Regions from separate parts of the Bradyrhizobium sp. T-1 genome, predicted to be linked through region 3. Evidence: predicted binding sites of a transcription regulator. Region 3 holds the regulator's gene; each other region holds the start of a gene.

Region 1 (3,274 bases), 660 kb from region 3:
TCGCCCCCTCGACCGCCCAGATCCTGTTCTGGGTGTTCTCGGCGCTGATGGGCATCTCGCTGTCCTCGATCTTCCTGGTGTACACGCACACCTCGATCGTGCGGGTGTTCTTCATCACCGCGGCGACCTTCGGTGCGCTCAGCCTCTACGGCTACACCACCAAGCGTGACATGAGCGGCATGGGCTCGTTCCTGTTCATGGGCCTGATCGGCATCATCATCGCGAGCCTGGTCAACCTGTTCCTGGCCAGCACGGCACTGCAGTTCATCGTCTCGGTGGTCGGCGTGCTGGTGTTCGCTGGCCTCACCGCCTGGGATACGCAGCGGCTGAAGAACGACTACATCTACGGCTACGCTTCGGCCGGCGGTGACATCGCAGAGCGCGCAGCCATCACCGGTGCACTGTCGCTGTACTTGAACTTCATCAACCTGTTCACGCTGCTGCTGCAGCTCCTCGGCCAGCGCGACTAAGCGCAAGACCAGACAGAACGGACACGAACCCCGGCCGCGAGGCCGGGGTTTTTGTTTTGGGGGGTCTCCGTCATGCCCGGGCTTGTCCCGGCCATGACGCATGCGGAAATGGCGTTGCTCACAGTAAGGCCCCTGCTAATCTCCGCCCATGTCCGCACCTGAAATCAGGCCCACCCTTGAGGCCGACCTCCCCGCCGTCACCGCCATCTACCAGCAGGCCGTCCGTGAGGGCACCGCAACGTTCGAGCTGGAGCCGCCCGACCTCGCCGAGATGACGCGCCGCTATCGCGCGCTGGTCGATGGCGGCTATCCCTATTTCGTCGCCATCCTCGACGGCCGCGTCGCCGGCTACGCCTATGCCGGCGCCTACCGGCCCCGCCCCGCCTACCGCTTCACGGTCGAGAACTCGATCTATCTCGATCCGAGCTTTCACCGCCGCGGCATCGGCTCAAAGCTGCTGGAGCGGCTGATCACCGAATGCGAGGCACGCGGTTTCCGCCAGATGATCGCGGTGATCGGCGATTCCGCCAATGCCGGCTCGATCGGCGTGCACACCAAAGGCGGCTTCAGGATGATCGGCACGCACCCGAATGTCGGCCTGAAATTCGGCCGCTGGCTCGACACGGTGATGATGCAGCGCGATCTCGGCGAGGGCGCGAAGACGGTGCCGGGGAAGTAAAGCACCCGTCATTCCGGGGCGCGCGAAGCGCGAGCCCGGAATCCAGAGGTTATGTGCGCGTATTGCGGAGCGAGATTCCGGGTTGGCGACTTCGTCGCGCCCCGGAATGACGACCGGAGGTCGTCACACCACCGCCAGTTTGCGGTCGATCACCAGCAGCACGCGGTCGAGCTCGTGGCCGCGGCGCAGGATCAGGCCGGTTGCCGAGATCACGCTGTACATGCCCTGTTTGCGGGCGAGCCGCGGATCCTTCTCGATCCGGTAGATCGGCACTTCGGAGGCGCGGCGAAAGACCGAGAACACCGCGCGGTCCTTGAGGAAGTCGATGGCATAGTCACGCCACTCGCCGTCGGCGACCATGCGGCCGTACAGATTGAGAATTCGGTTCAGCTCGAGCCGGTTGAACGTCACACCGCTCGGCTGGGCATTCGCAGTGGCAGGGCGCGCCACTGCGCGCTGCTCGCTCGGGTCGGCATCCTCCGACGTCAAACTCATGGGGCGCCTCCTGTCGCATCAGCATGACCGCCTCCGCGAAGACCGTCCCCGGAACCGCGGATCATGACAATTGCATGATTGCGCCAACTGTTCCCCGCCGCAAGAGGCTCTTGATCGGTCCCTTGAAGACCCTCGCCTCGCCGATCCGGTGCGGAGCATGACACACGCAACGGTGGAACTTCTCAGCGGCAAACCGTCACGGGATCGTTAGCAGGAATCACAGGATCGCCGCTTTTCCGCCCATCGCCTGCCGCCCTGCACTGCGAAAAGACCTGTGTGCGTTGACCCGGTCCTTTCGGTTCCGGATTCCTCAGCCCCCAGCCCCCCGGGGTCGGACAGGATCGGGTCTGTACGCGCGACAAGGAGGGCCAACGCGAGTTGGTCCTTTTTTGTTTGTGTCGGGATGTTTCGCACCACCGTCATTGCGGGGCGCACGAAGCGCCCCGGAATGACGAAGACGAGTTTTGCGGAGGCGATCTGAGCGCTTGCTTCAATGCAGCGACGTGTACGCCGCACCGAGCATCGCACCCGGCTTCTCGCGGCTGCCATCCTGGACGTAAACCACCGCGCCGTCGACGCCGTCGCGCGACGTCAAGTTCTCGAGCGGCACGGTCCAGCTTTCCGGATGTCCGTTCCAGTCACCAACCTTGAGCAGATTGCGCACGACGTTGTGGTAGGTGATCTGCTGTCCGCGGTTCTCGCCGCGGCCGATCTCGATCGGCACCGATTTCGCGATCGAGCAGATCCAGACCTCGCCATGCGAGACTGCCGGCTCCTTGCTCGCGGCCACCGACACGTTGATCTGCTTGCCCGCCAGCGACATCGTCACGGGCACGCTCATGACGCCCATGCCCATATCGGTCTTGCCGATCGCGGTCTCGATGCCGGCGCGATCGCTGCCGATGACATGCGTCGCGCCGTTGACGACGACTTGCGGCGTATAGACCTCGCGGTCACCGCGCATGCGCGAATAGGCGCGCTGCCGGGCCGAGAAACGTGAATCCGCCAGCGTGTCCTTCCAGCCGAGATAGTCCCAATAATCGATCGGCATGCTCAGCGCGATGATCGAGGGATCCTTGGCGAGGTCGCCGATGACCTTGTCGGCGGGCGGGCAGGAGGAGCAGCCCTGGGAGGTGAAGAGTTCGACCACGGCGCGGGGATCGGCCTCGGCGGGACGGATGATGGCGACGATGGCGCAGATACCGAGGGCTCCCGACCAGAGTGCACCGGACCAGCGCGAAATCAGATTAGGAGTCGTCATTGCTGTCATGTCGAACGTCACACATCGTCATTCGTTGGGGAAAGCTTATCGCCTGATGGTCACCGTAGTCTTACGGGGCGCGGCATATTCAACCGTCTCAGCGGGATTTCCGCCGGGCGAGCCCATCTGAAACATGCCGCAAACGCGCGAAGGCGGCCTTGTGATAGGCCGCCTTCGTTTAACCTTCTACTCACGTCGCAGTGAGCCACCGTTCACAAATTCGCGCTTAGGCCGCGAGCTTGCGCAGCACATAGTGCAGGATGCCGCCGTTCCGGTAGTAATCGAGCTCGTCCAGCGTATCGATGCGGCAGAGCAGCGAAACGCGCTGCAACGAACCGTCGCCGGACACGATCTCCGCGGTGAGCTTCT
Region 2 (3,274 bases), 370 kb from region 3:
CGAGAAGAAGAAGGTTCGGACGATCGTCTCGAAATAGGCGGGCTCGCTGAACAGCTCGACGTAATTCTCGAACCAGACGAAGCTCGTCGAGAGGCCGAAGGCGTCCTGGAGCAGGAAGGACTGGATGACGGCCTGCAAGGCCGGCCAGTAGAAGAAAATCAGAACGATCGCGAGCTGCGGAGCAACCAGCGCATAGGGCAGTAGCTTTGATCGGAAAATCGCTTGCTTTTGCATGATGGGTGGCGCCGGCGGGCTGCTCGACGTTGCGGCCCGCCGGCGCGTGCGCCTTATTTTACGGCGGTCTTTTCGAACTGACGCAGCATGGTGTTGCCGCGTTCGACGGAGGCATCGAGCGCCTGCTTGGCCGTCTTCTTGCCGGCGAGCGCCTGCTCGATCTCTTCCGCCCAGACGTCACGCAGCTGGACCATGTTGCCGAGGCGCAGGCCGCGGGAGTTCTCGGTCGGCTCCTTGTTGGTCAGCTCGAGCAGGGGGGTCTCGAGATAAGGCTGGTCCTTGTAGAAGCCCTCGGCCTTGGCCTTGTCGTAGGCGGCCTTGGTGATCGGCAGATAGCCCGAGGCCTTGTGGATGTAGACCTGACGATCGGTGTCCGAGAGGAAAGTCAGGAATTTCGCCACGCCCTTGTATTCGTCGGCCGACTTGCCGCCCATCACCCAGAGCGAAGCACCGCCGATGATCGAGTTCTGCGGCGCGCCCTTGACGTCCGGATAGTATGGCATCGGCGCAGCTGTGAAGTTGAACTTGGCCTGCGCCTTGACGTTGCCGAAGAAGGCCGACGAGGTCAGGTAGATGGCGCACTCACCCGAGGTGAAGCGGCCTTCGCCCTGGTTGGTGCGGCCGGCGTAGTCGTAGGTCTTGTCCTTCTGCAGCTCGACCAGCTTCTCGAGATGCTTGACCTGGAGCGGCGCGTTGAACTCGAGCTTGGTGTCGAAGCCGTCGAGGCCATTCGCCTTGCTCGCGAGCGGCACGTTGTGCCAGGCCGAGAGCTGCTCGAGATTGACCCATGTGACCCAGGAGTTGGAGAAGCCGCAGGTCGGATGGCCGTTGTCGTGCAGCTTCTTGGCGACCTCGAACACTTCAGGCCAGGTCTTCGGGATCTCGGCGTTGACCTTCTTCAGCTCGTCGAGATTGATCCACATGACGGTCGACGACGAGTTGAAGGGGAACGACAGCATCTCGCCCTTCGAGGTCGAGTAGTAGCCGGTGATCGCGGACAGATAGTTCTTCGGATCGAACTTCTCGCCGGCCTCCTGCATCATCTTGTAGACGGGCTTCACGGCGCCGGTCGCGGCCATCATGGTCGCGGTGCCGACTTCGAACACCTGCATGATGTGCGGAGCGTTGCCGGCACGGAATGCCGCGATGCCCGCGTTCATGGTGTCGGGATAGCTGCCCTTGTAGGTCGGGACGACCTTGTACTCGCTCTGCGACGCATTGAAGTCGTTTGCGAGCTTGACGATGACGTCGTTGTTCGCGCCCGTCATCGCGTGCCACCATTGGATTTCAGTGACCGCCAGCGCCGGCGAAGCCGTCAGGCCGACCGTGACCGCAAATGCGGCAGCCGCCCCAAAATGTCGAAGAGCCATCAAGTAAACCTCCCTTAGCCGTCCCTTGGTCGTCAAAAAGATCGCTTGCGCTAGCAGCGCCATATGACGTTCACATGACTGTGTAAGCGGCCGAAACGAAAGCGGCAAGCGCTGGAAAAGGGAAGCCATCAAATAGGCGAACGCGCCCCGCGCAGCCGGCGTCGTTCGCGGTGCACATTTGTGCCCGCGCCGCAGTGCGGCATCGCTGTTGAGGCTGACCCTAGCGCTTGCGCTCGGGGCCGCAGACCACGCCCTTTGCGACCATCGCGTCGATCTCCGCCCTGGAGTAGCCGAACTCGCCCAGCACCTCCTGGGAGTGTTGGCTGAACTTCGGCGGCAGGCGGCGGAGGCTCGGCTTGCTGCGATCGAGCCGGATTGGCGAGGCCACGCCCTTGTACCAGTCCTTCTCGATGACATCGCCGCGGGCGATCGTATGCGGATTGGTCAGCGCCTGGTCGATCTTCTGCACCGGGCCTGCGGGCAGGCCGGCGGCGAGCAGGCGATTGCACAGCGGCTCGGCCTCGTGCTGGCTGAACACCGCGGCCAGCTCGGCGCGCAACGCTTCGCGGTTGGCGATGCGGTCCTTGTTGCGGGCAAAGCGCGGGTCGGTGCCGAGCTCGGGCTTGCCGATCTCCTTGGCGAGCTTGCGGAAGGTGCCGTCATTGCCGACGCCGATGAAGATGTCGTCGGTCTTGGTCGGGAAGATCGCGTAAGGCACGAGATTCGGATGCTCGTTGCCGGTCAGCCCGGGCGGCTTGCCATGCATGAAATAATTCGCGGTGTGCGGATGCATGATGGCGAGGCCGGTCTCGTACAGCGTCGTCTCCAGGAACTGGCCCTTGCCGGAGCGCTGCCGCTCCGACAGCGCCATCAGGATGCCGATCGCGGCGTAAAGTCCGGTGGTGATGTCGACCAGGGGCACGCCGATCCGCATCGGACCGCTTTCGGGTGAGCCGGTGGCCGCGATCATGCCGGTCATGGCCTGGATGATGGCGTCATAGCCGGGATTGCCGCCACGCGGGCCGTCGGCGCCGAAGCCGCAGATCCGGCAATGCACGAGGCGCGGAAATTTCTCGCGGAGCACATCGTTGCCGATGCCCCATTTCTCCAACGTGCCCGGCTTGAAATTCTCGATCAGGACGTCGGCCGTCTCCAGCATCTTCAGCAGCACGACGCGGCCGCCCTCGGAGGCGAGGTCAAGGCCGATCGAGCGCTTGTTGCGGTTGATGCCGATGAAATAGGCGGCGTCCTCCTCGTGGAAGGGAGGGCCCCATTCGCGCACCTCGTCGCCTGCGGGCGGCTCGACCTTGATCACGTCGGCGCCGTGGTCGGCGAGGATCTGGGTGCAGTAGGGACCGCCAAGCACGCGGGTGAGATCGATGACGCGCAGCCCGCTCATTGCCCCCAAAACGGCTTCAGAACTCATGCCTTCGCTTCCCCTGTGTCGATATTTGAGCACAGGCCTAGCGAGGTTCACCCAAGCCAGCAATGGCTTGTTGCGTAGGGGCGTATGCACCGCAGGCGGCAATCCCGCAGCGTGGCAAATCAAAGGAAACGGCCGGCCCGAGGGGGATCTCGGGCCAGCCAATCCACCGTCAGATCAGACGACCGTCAGGCGAACGTCGACATTGCCGCGCGTCGCGTTGGAGTACGGGCACACCTGGTGCGCC
Region 3 (3,274 bases):
TGACCGGCCCGGAAAACGAAACGTGCCGCCTTTTAAGGGCGGCACGCGCGACTATCTTAGGCCTGGTGAAACGGGTGTCAATGCCGCCCGGAAAGCCTCGCGAAACGCTGAATCCGTAGTCTTGCGGTGGCGATTTTGCGGGATTTTCACCACGGAACATGTGGAAGCGAGTCGGCGGACTCTTGCGCGTGAGTCACGCCATATTGTAGCGTTTGGCTTGTCAGATACGACATCTCGTGCAGCGGTTCTGATCCCAAGAGTCCTCATGTACCGGCGTAAACGTTCGGGCGTTCTAGTCACGCCCGGCGAGCCTTAAGGGATTCTGGCGGCACGGGTTTTTCGAGGCTTAGGCATTCGTTGTGCCGCCCCAGGATGGCAGGCGCGCGGCGAAGGAAAGGTTACAATGACGGTTTTGACCTGGTCGGACGATCGCGTCGAGCAGTTGAAAAAGCTCTGGGAGGCCGGACTTTCGGCTAGCCAGATCGCCGCTGAGCTTGGGAATGTCACCCGCAATGCCGTGATCGGCAAGGTGCACAGGCTCGGCCTGTCCGGCCGCGCCAAGAGCCCGTCTTCGGCAGCTCCGCGGCCGCGCAAGGCGCGTCCCGCGCAGCACATGATGCGGGTGAGCAGGCCCATCGCGCGCGGCAACACCGCATTGGCGCAGGCCTTCGAGGTCGAGGTCGAGGCCGAGCCGGTTACCTACGACAACGTAGTGCCGATGAGCCAGCGGCTGTCGCTGCTCGAATTGAACGAGGCAACCTGCCATTGGCCGGTCGGCGATCCCTCGAGCCCGGATTTCTTCTTCTGCGGCGGCAAGGCACTCTCCGGCCTGCCCTATTGCGCTCAACACTCGCGGGTGGCGTATCAGCCGGCAGCCGACCGGCGTCGCGCACCGGCGAAGCCCGGCACGCGCTGAGCTACCAATTCTATTGATTGCCAAGACGGCGGCCGTGACACGATGACGGCGCCAATTATTCGGTGTCATCCCAGCGAAGGCGGGAATCCATAGCTACCACTCCCCGTGGTTATGGGTCCCGGGCTCGCGCTGCGCGCACCCCGGGACGACAGCTGAGAATGTGGCCGCAGCTCACTAAACCAGTCGCCCGCAAACCCTATGTCTGCTCCGCCTTCGCGAACCGATCATCGAGCGCGTAGCCGGCACCGCGGACGGTGCGGATCGGGTCCTGCTCACGACCGAGATTGAGCAGCTTGCGCAGGCGGCCGATATGTACGTCGACGGTGCGCTCGTCGATATAGATGTCGCGGCCCCAGACGCTGTCGAGCAGCTGCTCGCGCGAGAACACCCGGCCGGGATGCTCCAGGAAGAACTCCAGCAGGCGGTATTCGGTAGGCCCGAGATCGATCGGCCGGCCCGAGCGTGCCACGCGGCGCTTTTCGCGGTCGAGCTCGATGTCGCCGAAGGCGAGGATGGTCGCGAGCCGCTCAGGGCTTGCGCGCCGCAGCAGGCCCTTCACGCGCGCGAGCAGCTCGGGCACCGAGAACGGCTTGACGATGTAATCGTCGGCGCCGGTCGCCAGGCCCCGCACCCGCTCGCTCTCCTCGCCGCGCGCGGTGAGCATGATGATCGGCAGCTGCTTGGTGTCGGATCGCGTCCGCAGCCGGCGGCACAGCTCGATGCCCGACAGCCCCGGCAGCATCCAGTCGAGCACGATCAGATCAGGAATGTGCTCCTTGAGACGGGTGTCGGCATCGTCGCCGCGCATCACCGTCTCGACGTCATAGCCGTCGCCTTCGAGGTTGTAGCGGAGAAGCTCGGTCAGAGCTTCCTCGTCCTCAACCACCATAATGCGTGCGCCCATGGGGTCGTCGCTCCTTGCGTAATCAGGTGTTCGGGACCGTCGTGGCGAACGTCGTCATGTCGCCCTTCGGCCGCTTATCGGTGATGGCCTGGCCTTCGATCATGTAGAACACGGTCTCGGCAATGTTGGTGGCGTGGTCGCCGATCCGCTCGATGTTCTTGGCGCAGAACATCAGATGGATGCAAAACGAGATATTGCGCGGATCTTCCATCATGTAGGTGAGGAGCTCGCGGAACAGCGAGGTGCAGATGGCATCGACCTCCTCGTCGCCCTTCCACACCGCCATCGCCGCCGGCAGGTCATGCGCGGCATAGGCGTCCAGCACCGACTTGACCTGCTGCTGCACGAGGTCGGTCATGTGCTCGAGGCCGCGGAACAGCTTGAGCGGATGGAAATCCGTCTCCAGCGCCGCGACGCGCTTGCCCATGTTCTTGGCGAGATCGCCGATCCGCTCGAGATCGGTCGCAACCCGCATCGCGCCGACGATCTCCCGAAGATCGACCGCCATCGGCTGGCGGCGCGCGATGGTGAGCACGGCGCGCTCCTCGATCTTCTTCTGCAGCGTATCAAGCTCGGCGTCGATGGTGACCACGCGCTGGCCGAGCGCGACGTCGCGGCGGATCAGCGCGTCGACGGAGTCGACGATCATGCGCTCGGCGATGCCGCCCATCTCGGCGACCAGGCGGGTGAGCTCCTGGAGGTCGGTGTCGAAGGCTTTTGCGGTATGTTCAGAACCCATGTCCTGTCTCCTCAGCCGAACCGGCCGGTGATGTAATCCTGCGTGCGCCGGTCGGTCGGCGACGTGAAGATCTTGCTGGTGTCGTCGAACTCGATCAGCTCGCCGAGATACATGAAGGCGGTCTTGTCGGAGACGCGGGCCGCCTGCTGCATGTTGTGGGTCACGATCGCGATCGTGTAGTTCTCGGACAGTTCCTGGATCAGCTCCTCGACCTTGGCGGTCGAGATCGGGTCGAGCGCCGAGCAGGGCTCGTCGAACAGGATCACCTCGGGGCGCACCGCGACGGTGCGGGCGATGCAGAGGCGCTGCTGCTGGCCGCCGGAGAGCGACAGGCCGGAAGCGTTGAGCTTGTCCTTGACCTCGTTCCACAGCGCGCCGCCGCGCAGCGCCTTCTCGACGCGGTCGTCCATCTCGGACTTCGAGATCTTCTCGTAGAGACGAATGCCGAACGCGATGTTCTCGTAGATCGTCATCGGGAACGGCGTCGGCTTCTGGAACACCATGCCAACGCGGGCGCGCAGCAGGTTGAGATCCAGCTTGGGGTCGAGGATGTTGGTCTGGTCGAGCATGAGCTGACCGGTGACGCGCTGGCCCGGATAGAGATCGTACATCCGGTTGAAGATGCGCAGCAGGGTCGACTTGCCGCAACCCGACGGGCCGATGAACGCCGTGACCCGGTTGGTGCCGAGCGCCAGGTTGATGTTCTTCAGTGCGT

What was found. The regulator PhoB, encoded in region 3, activates phosphate uptake and scavenging genes when phosphate is short. The targets are predictions, from matches to a motif close to TGTCATNNANCTGTCAT.
Region 1: ACWAT4_RS01930 (DUF2794 domain-containing protein) is a predicted target of PhoB. The motif match lies at 1,708-1,724, and genes of this name have one in related genera.
Region 2: ugpB (sn-glycerol-3-phosphate ABC transporter substrate-binding protein UgpB) is a predicted target of PhoB. The motif match lies at 1,668-1,684, and genes of this name have one in related genera.

Annotation. Positions count from the first base shown of each region.
Region 1 is NZ_CM132115.1:396,444-399,717, reverse strand. Features, by position in the region: gene ACWAT4_RS01940 (Bax inhibitor-1/YccA family protein) at 1-470, shown strand, start outside; gene ACWAT4_RS01935 (GNAT family N-acetyltransferase) at 619-1,149, shown strand; gene ACWAT4_RS01930 (DUF2794 domain-containing protein) at 1,273-1,644, opposite strand; gene ACWAT4_RS01925 (DUF1223 domain-containing protein) at 2,135-2,914, opposite strand; gene acnA (aconitate hydratase AcnA) at 3,132-3,274, opposite strand, start outside.
Region 2 is NZ_CM132115.1:108,061-111,334, reverse strand. Features, by position in the region: gene ugpA (sn-glycerol-3-phosphate ABC transporter permease UgpA) at 1-234, opposite strand, end outside; gene ugpB (sn-glycerol-3-phosphate ABC transporter substrate-binding protein UgpB) at 288-1,604, opposite strand; gene ACWAT4_RS00490 (CaiB/BaiF CoA transferase family protein) at 1,825-3,030, opposite strand; gene ACWAT4_RS00485 (organic hydroperoxide resistance protein) at 3,205-3,274, opposite strand, start outside.
Region 3 is NZ_CM132115.1:7,972,747-7,976,020, forward strand. Features, by position in the region: gene ACWAT4_RS38115 (GcrA family cell cycle regulator) at 404-916, shown strand; gene phoB (phosphate regulon transcriptional regulator PhoB) at 1,113-1,820, opposite strand; gene phoU (phosphate signaling complex protein PhoU) at 1,843-2,559, opposite strand; gene pstB (phosphate ABC transporter ATP-binding protein PstB) at 2,571-3,274, opposite strand, start outside.